Regions from separate parts of the Pseudoalteromonas sp. '520P1 No. 423' genome, predicted to be linked through region 2. Evidence: predicted binding sites of a transcription regulator. Region 2 holds the regulator's gene; each other region holds the start of a gene.
The links. Region 2 encodes sigma-54, which starts transcription at its own class of promoters, with help from an activator protein. Its sites were predicted from a motif close to GTTGGCACGNNNNTNGNNT; they were not measured.
Positions count from the first base shown of each region.

Region 1: the regulator sigma-54 is predicted to act here: its motif matches at 1,800-1,818, upstream of PSA_RS09415 (DUF3192 domain-containing protein).
Region 3: the regulator sigma-54 is predicted to act here: its motif matches at 1,903-1,921, upstream of PSA_RS16190 (flagellar basal body rod protein FlgF).

Region 1 is NZ_BBZB01000001.1:2,060,627-2,063,913, reverse strand. It holds gene PSA_RS09420 (GNAT family N-acetyltransferase) at 385-1,035, opposite strand; gene PSA_RS24505 (DUF2789 family protein) at 1,172-1,333, shown strand; gene PSA_RS09415 (DUF3192 domain-containing protein) at 1,391-1,759, opposite strand; gene PSA_RS09410 (hypothetical protein) at 1,937-2,224, shown strand; gene PSA_RS09405 (Zn-ribbon-containing protein) at 2,225-2,998, shown strand; gene PSA_RS09400 (Hpt domain-containing protein) at 3,048-3,287, opposite strand, start outside.
Region 2 is NZ_BBZB01000001.1:181,200-184,486, forward strand. It holds gene lptA (lipopolysaccharide transport periplasmic protein LptA) at 1-95, shown strand, start outside; gene lptB (LPS export ABC transporter ATP-binding protein) at 95-820, shown strand; gene PSA_RS00830 (RNA polymerase factor sigma-54) at 910-2,391, shown strand; gene hpf (ribosome hibernation promoting factor) at 2,418-2,705, shown strand; gene ptsN (PTS IIA-like nitrogen regulatory protein PtsN) at 2,708-3,151, shown strand; gene rapZ (RNase adapter RapZ) at 3,222-3,287, shown strand, end outside.
Region 3 is NZ_BBZB01000001.1:3,536,410-3,539,696, forward strand. It holds gene flgH (flagellar basal body L-ring protein FlgH) at 1-275, opposite strand, end outside; gene flgG (flagellar basal-body rod protein FlgG) at 296-1,084, opposite strand; gene PSA_RS16190 (flagellar basal body rod protein FlgF) at 1,099-1,866, opposite strand; gene flgE (flagellar hook protein FlgE) at 2,111-3,287, opposite strand, start outside.

The DNA of each region.
Region 1 (3,287 bases), 1.9 Mb from region 2:
GACATTCGCTAATCCAATTAACAGAGTATTAAATCATTTAATACTTTACCATCCTGGTATTCCCTATCCTTCTCCTTTATTTCCCTGTGACATCATCTTGATATCTGTCTTAAATCCCTTACCTGACACTTCAGTCATTTCCTATGACCTGCTTGCTTCCTACAGGACTAATATTAAGTGAAATATGAAATAAAATTAGCTTTAAAAGCTAATTTTATTTTTGTCTTAACATTGTAATAAACAACAAAAACATAAATATCAGTAACTTAAGTTGAGATCATCAGTGAAATAAACGGGAACAAACGTCCTAACCTACATTAACGTAGGATATATCTCACACTGAAACTTCCTTTATGCCTTAAGCGTGAAATTATATTAAAGACGTTATTTTAGTTTGAATAACAAATCACCACTGACATTGCTGAACTCAAGCTGTTTAATTTGCTTAAAGCCATCCGTAATAAACAAAGCCTTTAAGTCATCACGAGTCACATAAACTGCCAGTCCTAAAGTATCCTCATCTGTTTTAATGAGATCATCTAGCGCGCGTAATAAAAAACTACCAAACCCTTGTTTTTGCATACCTGGTGCTACGGCTATAAAAGCAAGAAAATGATAACAATCATATTCATCGAGTGATTGTCTAATAACTTTTTCTTTCTTAATAAGCTGCTGAGTCGTTAAATAACCTGCGCTCAGCATCAATTTTAATCGCCAATGCCACACTCTTTGTGCTTTCATTTTACTTCCTGACTTAAAAACACAAGCTACCGCTTTTAAAGTATCTCCTTTAAATAAACCCACTAAAGGTTCATGGCCCTGCCAAAAGCTGTTGAGCTCTTCTCTGATCAATGCTCTTAATTTTTTTTCATATATTGCAGGCGTGCTTGTAGATGAGTTTAAAATCTCCATTAATAGCGGATCATCATGATATGCCTGATAAAGTAAACTCGCTGCTAGACTTAAGTCTTCAGCTGTAAGATAAATTGCTTTTAGAGATTCATTTGGTGTATGTATTGTTGCCAGTGTATCCATGATTGATTCCATTGTTATTATTATGTTCTATATTTATATAGAACATAATTAAAAATTGGGAAATAAAATGGATACAAATTTGCACAATTTAACAGATTTATTTTCGCAACTTGGTTTAGACAACTAAAAATCTGGTATTAATTCATTTATTGCAGAGCACCTACTGGCGAGTGCAACTCATATTAGTGAAGCGCCATTTTGGAATAACGGCCAAGCGAATTTTTTAGCGGAATCATTAGCTGAAGATGGAGATTGGAGTGAAATAATAGATCAGTTTGATACTTTGTTAAGAAATTAACAAAGCTGCAATATCAAGATAAATCGAATTGAAGTACCTTGATATTAAATACTTTATTTATAAATAATTTGAAATAGTCGAACCATCGCCAATAGCAACTAATTTATTATCTTTAAACTTTAAAAAGTGACATTCATCTTTTGTTGTTTTGCTATCTGAATCTGTTCTATGGGTACGATAGAATAATACTTGTGTATGTTCTGAGTTCTTATTATAAACTTCATAAAAATCAGGCACCCCTAGCTTCCCTTTAATTAAATCAATAGATTGGCCTAGTTCTAAATTACTGATCATCGATCTATTACTATCTTGCCTTACTTCCCAACTATCTTTTGAATAGTGATCCGCAGCACCATCAACAGCAATGACACAACCCGTTAATGCTAAAGGTGATACTAAAAGTAATGCGGTTAATATTTTTTTCATTATAAGTTATCCAATAAATAATTTGATTCAGGAAATAATTAAACAAAATCAGTGCCAACATTTAAAGCCTTGTTTCTTATACATAAAATTTAATAGTTTTAAAAACGACTAGTTATATCATTATGTTCACGCTAAAATTTAGCTAATTTGACCAATTTAACTTTTTAAGAGTCCCTTATGGAACAATTTGTTATTGAAGCAATAAAAAAAATACTCGTACAAAATAAAGTACCTTCTGTCGCTTTAATAAAGGGAAAATTAAGCCAAACTGTGCCTATGCCTATTATTATTTCTGTTTTAGGCCGATATAAAAACGACCCTGATAATTTTAAAATTGATGAGCAAGAACAAAAATCTCAAGAACCGAAAAAAAATGAATCACAAACTCAGTTAGATAGAATCGAAAGCAAGTTAGATCTGATTTTAACCTTACTTAAAGACTCAAAAAAAGCAGGTAATTCATAAATGTTTGTTGTTGATTTAACTTTTGATTGCTACCAAGATACAACTTTAGAAGCCGCTGAAAAAGCGATTATTCGCTTAGTTAATGCACTGCGCTTTAATGGTCAAATTATTGGAGAAGAATTCCCTACTGTATTAAAAGATGGTTATTTCCTTACGCGCGTTATGTGTCCTGAGCAAGATTCATTACACCCGCTTTACCATAGCCCGTTTGTAAAAAGTAGCTTAGAAAAATTAAACGATGTCGGTTTGTTACAGCCAAAAACTAAAGTTATAGGTCAAGATATTCATGCTAATGGCGCCGCACCGAGAGATGAATCAAGTAGTTATATTATTTATACCACTTATGTCCATACTTGCAGCCCAGTATATTGCGGCGATGACTTTATGCCAGTTCCTCTTTATAAACTTCCAGCCATTGCAAATGGCGATTATAAAGCCTTAATCAAATGGCAAGAAGACTGGCAAGCGTGTGATCAAATTCAAATCAATGGTGCGACACGATGTGAGTTCTCTGCAATTAAAGAATTAGCAGATATCGACAGTGATTTATACCGCCGAGGGCAAACATTAAGAAAACGGATCAGCGCATTAACTAAAAAGCCTGTTTATTATTATTTATATCGTGTGGGTGGTTTAAATAAAATTGCAGAGCAAACAAGAAAGTGTCCGAGCTGTGATGGTGATTGGCGTTTAGATGAACCTTGGTTTGAATTATTTGACTTTAAGTGCGATGATTGCGGCTTGGTTTCAAATATTTCATGGGATCACCAATAAAATCTTCTTTGTGATTTTTGCCTACATTAAATATTTGTAGGCAATGTCCCTATTTACCTTTCCATAGATTAATTTTATCTTTAGTTTGATCTATCAATGATTGCAATTGTGCTGCATATACTAGCGCATCATTTAAATTACCATCATTAAGGGAATGCTCTACTTTTTTAGCCATTTCAGCTAAAGTTAACGCACCAAACTGGGCTGCATTAGATTTTAAGCTATGGACATGTCTTATGGCACTTTCATTATCATTATGGATTGATTGTGCTAACTCTTGATTTAAACG
Region 2 (3,287 bases):
TTACCGCATACAAAGATAAAGACTCAGACCAAAGAGTACACACTGTTTTAACGCCAGTTAAAAAAGAAGAAACTAAACAATCGGGTAATAATTAATGAGCTTATTACAAGCAGCGCAACTGGCAAAAAGTTACAACGGCAGGCAAGTCGTAAAAAATGTGAGTTTAGAAGTCAAAGCTGGCACAATCGTTGGATTATTAGGGCCTAATGGTGCAGGTAAAACCACTTCCTTCTATATGATAGTTGGCCTAGTGCCAAGTGATAAAGGCACTATTAAAATTGATGATGAAGATATCACTTTACAGCCTATGCATAATCGTGCTCGTATGGGCATTGGCTACCTACCGCAAGAGTCATCTATTTTCAGAAAGCTGACTGTTTATCAAAATATCATGGCCATATTAGAAACTCGCAAACACCTGAATAAGCAACAAAGAGAAGATGCGCTTAATAATTTATTGGATGAATTTAATATTTGCCATATTCGTGATAGCCAAGGTATGGCATTATCAGGGGGCGAAAGACGTCGAGTTGAAATTGCCCGAGCTTTAGCAGCTGAACCTAAATTTATTCTATTAGATGAGCCATTTGCAGGTGTTGATCCAATTTCAGTATTGGATATTAAAAAAATTATACAACATCTTAAAAATAGAGGTATAGGCGTGTTAATTACAGACCATAATGTGCGTGAAACCTTAGATGTGTGTGAAAAAGCTTACATTGTTTCCCATGGCGAACTTATCGCATCTGGTACACCTGAAGCCGTTTTAGCTGATCAGACTGTAAGAGACGTTTATCTTGGTGAACAATTTAGATTATAAAAAAATATAAAAAGAAATATGGGCTATACTCAAAATTAAGTAAAAAAGAGTGTATTTAATTTAGACATTATAAGGATTGTTAAAACTTAATGAGGCAATCACTACAGCTTCGTCTTGGACAACAACTAACAATGACTCCACAGTTGCAACAGGCTATCCGCCTATTGCAACTTAGCACGTTAGATCTGCAGTTAGAGATACAAGAAGCACTCGAAAGCAACCCGCTCTTAGAACTTGATGAGCAAGATTTTAATGCTGAAGAAAAAACGCCAGCTTCTGAAAATGAAACAGCAGAAAAAGCTTCTGATGCAGAAGAGATAATCCCTACGGCTCAAGTAGAAATGGAAAGCTCTGAAGCCTTAACTAAAGAAACCCTAACAGACGAACTTGCAATGGATGTAAGTTGGGATGAATATGTCAGTGCCGCCCCCGTAGCATCGGCAGGACCTGCCCCAGATGATGATTTAGCATATCAAGGCAGTACATCCGAATCATTGCAAGATTATTTAATGTGGCAATTACGCCTCACCCCATTTAGCCCTACAGATGAAGCTATTGCCACTGCAATCGTAGAAGCTGTAGATGAATCAGGTTACTTAACCGTTTCTTCACAAGACATTTTAGATAGTTTAGGTTCTGAAGAAGATGAAGTTGAATTAGATGAAGTTGAAGCAGTACTTAAACGCATTCAGGTCTTTGATCCTATTGGCATTGCAGCTCGAAGCCTATCAGAGTGTTTATTAATTCAGCTTAATCAATACGATAAAACAACTCCTTGGCTTGATGAAACCAAACATATTTTAAGAGAATACGTTGAATTATTAGGTGCGAGAGATTATCGCAGCTTAATGAAAAAAACTAAGCTCAAAGAACCTGAATTAAAACAAGTGATGGATTTGATCCATAGCCTAAACCCGAAACCTGCATCAAGTATCGTAAAAGAACAAACTGAATATGTGATCCCCGATGTGACAGTAAAAAAAATAAAGGGTCGTTGGGTAGTTGATTTAAATTCAGATACCATGCCAAAAATAAGAGTCAATAATCACTATGCCTCTATGGCAGGCTCTTGTAATGCGGACAGTCAGTTTATTCGCTCTCATTTACAAGAGGCTAAATGGTTTATTAAAAGTATAGAAAGTAGAAACGAAACACTATTAAAAGTTGCCAATTGCATTGTAATGCAACAACAGGCATTCTTTGAACATGGTGATGAAGCAATGAAGCCTATGGTGCTTAACGACGTTGCTGAAATGGTAGAAATGCATGAATCAACTATTTCACGTGTAACCACACAGAAATATATGCATACACCACGTGGTATATATGAACTGAAATATTTTTTCTCTAGCCACGTAAGTACAGAAAATGGAGGTGAGTGTTCATCTACAGCTATTCGAGCACTTATCAAAAAGCTAATTGCCGCAGAAAATCAAGCCAAACCATTAAGTGATAGTAAAATAGCGGATATTTTAGCAGATCAAGGCATCAAGGTGGCCAGAAGAACGATAGCAAAATATCGAGAATCACTGTCCATTCCATCGTCAAATCAGAGAAAATGTTTAATCTGAGATGTATAATAGAAGGAAGTACGCTTATGCAATTAAATTTAACAGGTCGTCATGTAAATATCACAGATCCACTAAGAGACTATGTAACAAACAAATTCGCTAAGCTTGAAAGGCATTTTGATCATATTAACAATGTGCATGTTATCTTAGATATCGAAAAGCTATCTCAAAAAGCAGAAGCAACACTTCATGTTAATGGAGGCGAACTTTTTGCAACTTCTGAGCATGCTGATATGTATGCTGCTATTGATGGCTTGATTGATAAATTAGATCGACAAGTTATTAAACATAAAGAAAAATTATCTAGACGTTAAATATGATTAATTCATTTTTATCAAAGGACTGCACTAAAGCTGCAGTCCTTTTTCATAGCAAAAAACGAATGCTGGAATATATAAGCCAGATAGCACAGCAAAAGCTACCCGAGCTAACTGAACAAGAGATCCTTAATTCTTTATTAAAGCGAGAAAAGCTTGGAAGCACAGGTATCGGAAAAGGTATCGCTATTCCACACGGCCGATTATCCAATATAGATAAAACCGTGGCTATTTTAGTCGTAAATGCAGAACCCATTGCATTTGATGCAATAGACGATCGCCCTGTTGATATATTTATTACTTTATTAGTTCCTGATGCACAATGTCAGGCTCACTTAAAGACGTTAGCTGCAATTGCTGATAAACTCAAAGATAAACAGTTTTGTAAAAAATTACGTCATGCTCAATCAGATCAATCTTTATATGAGATAATGACACTTTAATAAAAATAAACTAATTATGAGTTTTTATGATTAGTTTTAGTCAAAGTTGAAGACGCATAAGGAAAATTCAGTGCAACTTATCATTATAAGCGGTCGTTCAGGATCCGGAAAATCAGTCGCTTTACGCGTATTAGAA
Region 3 (3,287 bases), 3.4 Mb from region 2:
GCGCTCTTCGAGGCTTGAGTTGACTCTTTAAGCATCACAGTAATGATATCACCCACTCTGACCGCTTTTTTATCTGAGTACATATCATTACTACTGTATGAATTAAATAATGACCCTGTTGGAACTATATTTTTCGCCTCAGCAGCAGGAGCGATGGGAGTATAATAAGGGTCATTGGAAACAACTTGTCGATTTGCAGTCGATACACAGCCGGCAAGTAAAACACAAACAACAAAACTAACTGTAGGTTTAAAAACACGCGTTAATCTAGACATAACCCTATCTCCTAAAATGCTTATAGTTGCTGGTTAATAAAGCTCATCATTTCATCTACCGCAGAAATGACTTTAGAGTTCATTTCATAAACCCTTTGTGTTTCTATTAAATTAACAAGTTCTTCAGTCGTATTTACATTAGATGTCTCTAATGCACCTTGGACTATAATACCTAAACCTTGTACACCTGGATTACCTTGTACTGGGGCACCGCTTACTGCTGTCTCAGTAAATAAATTTTGACCTGTCGGCTCAAGTCCTGCTGGGTTAATAAAATCAGAAATGGTTAACTGGCCTATCACCACATTTTCAGCCTGACCTCTAATATGCACAGAGACTTCACCATCTTGAGAAACGGTAAGTGATTGCGCATCGTCAGGTACATTCATTTCAGGTTGCACAGGAAAGCCCGCACCTGAGGTCACTACTCTTCCATCACCATCTGTCGTAAACTGGCCCGCTCGTGTGTAAGCTTGGCTACCATCTGGCATTAATACTTCAAAGAAACCTTGCCCTTGAATCATCCAGTCCATTGAGTTATCTGTAGTTAATAAATTACCTTGTGAAAAGTTTTTTTGAGTTGCTACAACTTTAGTACCCGCACCTAACATTAAACCTGAAGGCAATTCAGTATCTTGAGAAGAACGACCACCTGGTTGATTGATATTTTGATATAACAAATCTTCAAATACTGCACGGCTCTTTTTATAACCAACCGTGCTAGCATTCGCTAAGTTATTTGAAATAACAGATATATCTGTCTGTTGAGCATCAAGCCCTGTTTTACTAATCCACAATGCTGGGTTCATTATTTCTCTCCTACCTAAACTATTCTAAGTAAAGAAGATTGACTTTCATCCATCTTCTCTGCTGTTTTCATCATTTTGACCTGTAACTCAAACTGACGTTGATGTGAGATCATGCCCACCATTTCTTCTACAGGGTTTACATTAGACATTTCTAGCGCACCACTGAGTACACTCACACTAGGATCTAATTCACAAAAGCCACATAACTCCCCCGCGGTTTTTGCATCTTTTGGTCGGAACAATCCATCTAAACCTTTTTCTAATTGATTATTATTTTCTGGTTTAATAATTTTTAATTGGTCTACCTCTTCCATAAAGTTAGCAGGCGCACCTTGAGGCCTAACCTGTATTGTACCGTCACTACTAATTTCTATTTTTTCGACTGGAACAGGTAATATAATGGGGCCACCAGAACCTATTACGGTGCTTCCTCTAGCAGTTAATAACTCTCCTGTAGCTGAAACATGTAAGTTACCTTCTCGGGTATAAACTTCTTTACCCTCTTTATCTTGAATGCTTAACCAACCACCACCAGACACTGCAATATCTAGATTACGTCCAGTTGTAGCGATAGGCCCTAAACTCATATTTGAACCGGGCCTTTCTGTCATGGCAAAAACTCTAGATGGCATACCTTCACCAAAAGCTTGCATAGAACGCGCTTGTTCGAAGTCTGATTTAAAGCCGGTTGTTTTAGCGTTAGCCAAATTATTGGCACTTACAGCCGTTCCTATGAGGTTTTGTTTTGCGCCACTCATCGAAACATATAACAATTTATCCATTGTAAAACGCCAAAAAAATGATACTTACAGTATATCTAGCAATTTTAATGCCAAAGAATAAAAATTATTTTTTGTTAATTACACAAAGTAGTAGTTTTAAAAATATATTAATTGAAAATAGAGGTTTGAGAGGAATATTAATTATGAATTTAAAAGTTTTAAATTAACTACCAATAATAATTATTGATAATTAATTTAAAACTATGCCACTGAAGTGTCATAATAAAGGCTCAAAGCAACTTTATTATCTGATTTGCAGGATTGTTTGAGATATTGAGTTATTTACTTCAAGTGCTCTAGAGTTAGCTTGGAAGTTTCTCTGTGCAGTGATCAAATCAACTAATTCACCGGTTAAGTTTACGTTTGATTGCTCAAGTGTGCCCGATCGTATTGAACCAAAAGTACCTGAGTCTGGCTCGCCTGCAAGCGGATCACCTGAAGTTTGACTTGACGTCCAGCTTGTATTACCTATTTGAGTCAAACCTTGATCATTTGGAAAACGAACAAGTGCTACTTTACTAATGGCTTGAGAGTCACCATTTGAATATTTTGCTTCAATTAAACCATCGGTACCAATTGAGATCCCAGTTAATCGACCCACAGTCTGACCATCTTGACTTAATGCAGATACTTCAAACGGTGTTGAAAACTGAGTCAAATTAGTCATTACAAAGTTAAAAGTTTGATCTGGGTTCGCGCCATTAGTAATCGCACCAGCACCATCATGAGGAACTGCTGGAGGAGTTGCAATATTACCAACAGCACCTAAAGGCTCAGTTCTTGGCGTTGGAAAAGTACCAGGAATAACGGCACCTGATGTATCAAACTGTAATAGCATACCCCTTTGACCTGTTGTAGCTTGATATTCTAAAGCTCCCGGGTTTGCAACGTTAGGATCTTGACGTAAATCAACAGGTGTTACATTTCCGGCATCATCTGTTAATGTACTGAACATGACAAATGTATTATTATTAGTACTGGTAGAAGCAGGGATAACACCAGGGGTACCTGGAGCAGCCCCCGCACCTGCACCTAAAGCTGCTGGATTAGTCGTTTTTACATAATAAACAGATGAAATTCTGCTATTACCTAAAGAGTCATAGACAACAGTAGAGGTTGAAGAAGTAAATGTATTAGTATCATTTGGATCAAATAGAGACGGATCTAAGTTTGTTGCATTTGAATCTAGATTAAAACTTAAATCTACTTGTGAAGTTGCAGCCGGTGCACCTGCACTATCAGGTATTTGAATCGGTGCTGTTGTACTTAAACTGACAGATTTTACAGAACCGTCATCATTAACAGGTAATCCTTGTAAAAAATCACCGTTTGAAGTCACAATACGGTTTTCATCATCAAGCTTAAATGCACCTGCACGGGTATAAGTGAAATCTCGACTCAATGGACCGTCTGTTGTCACA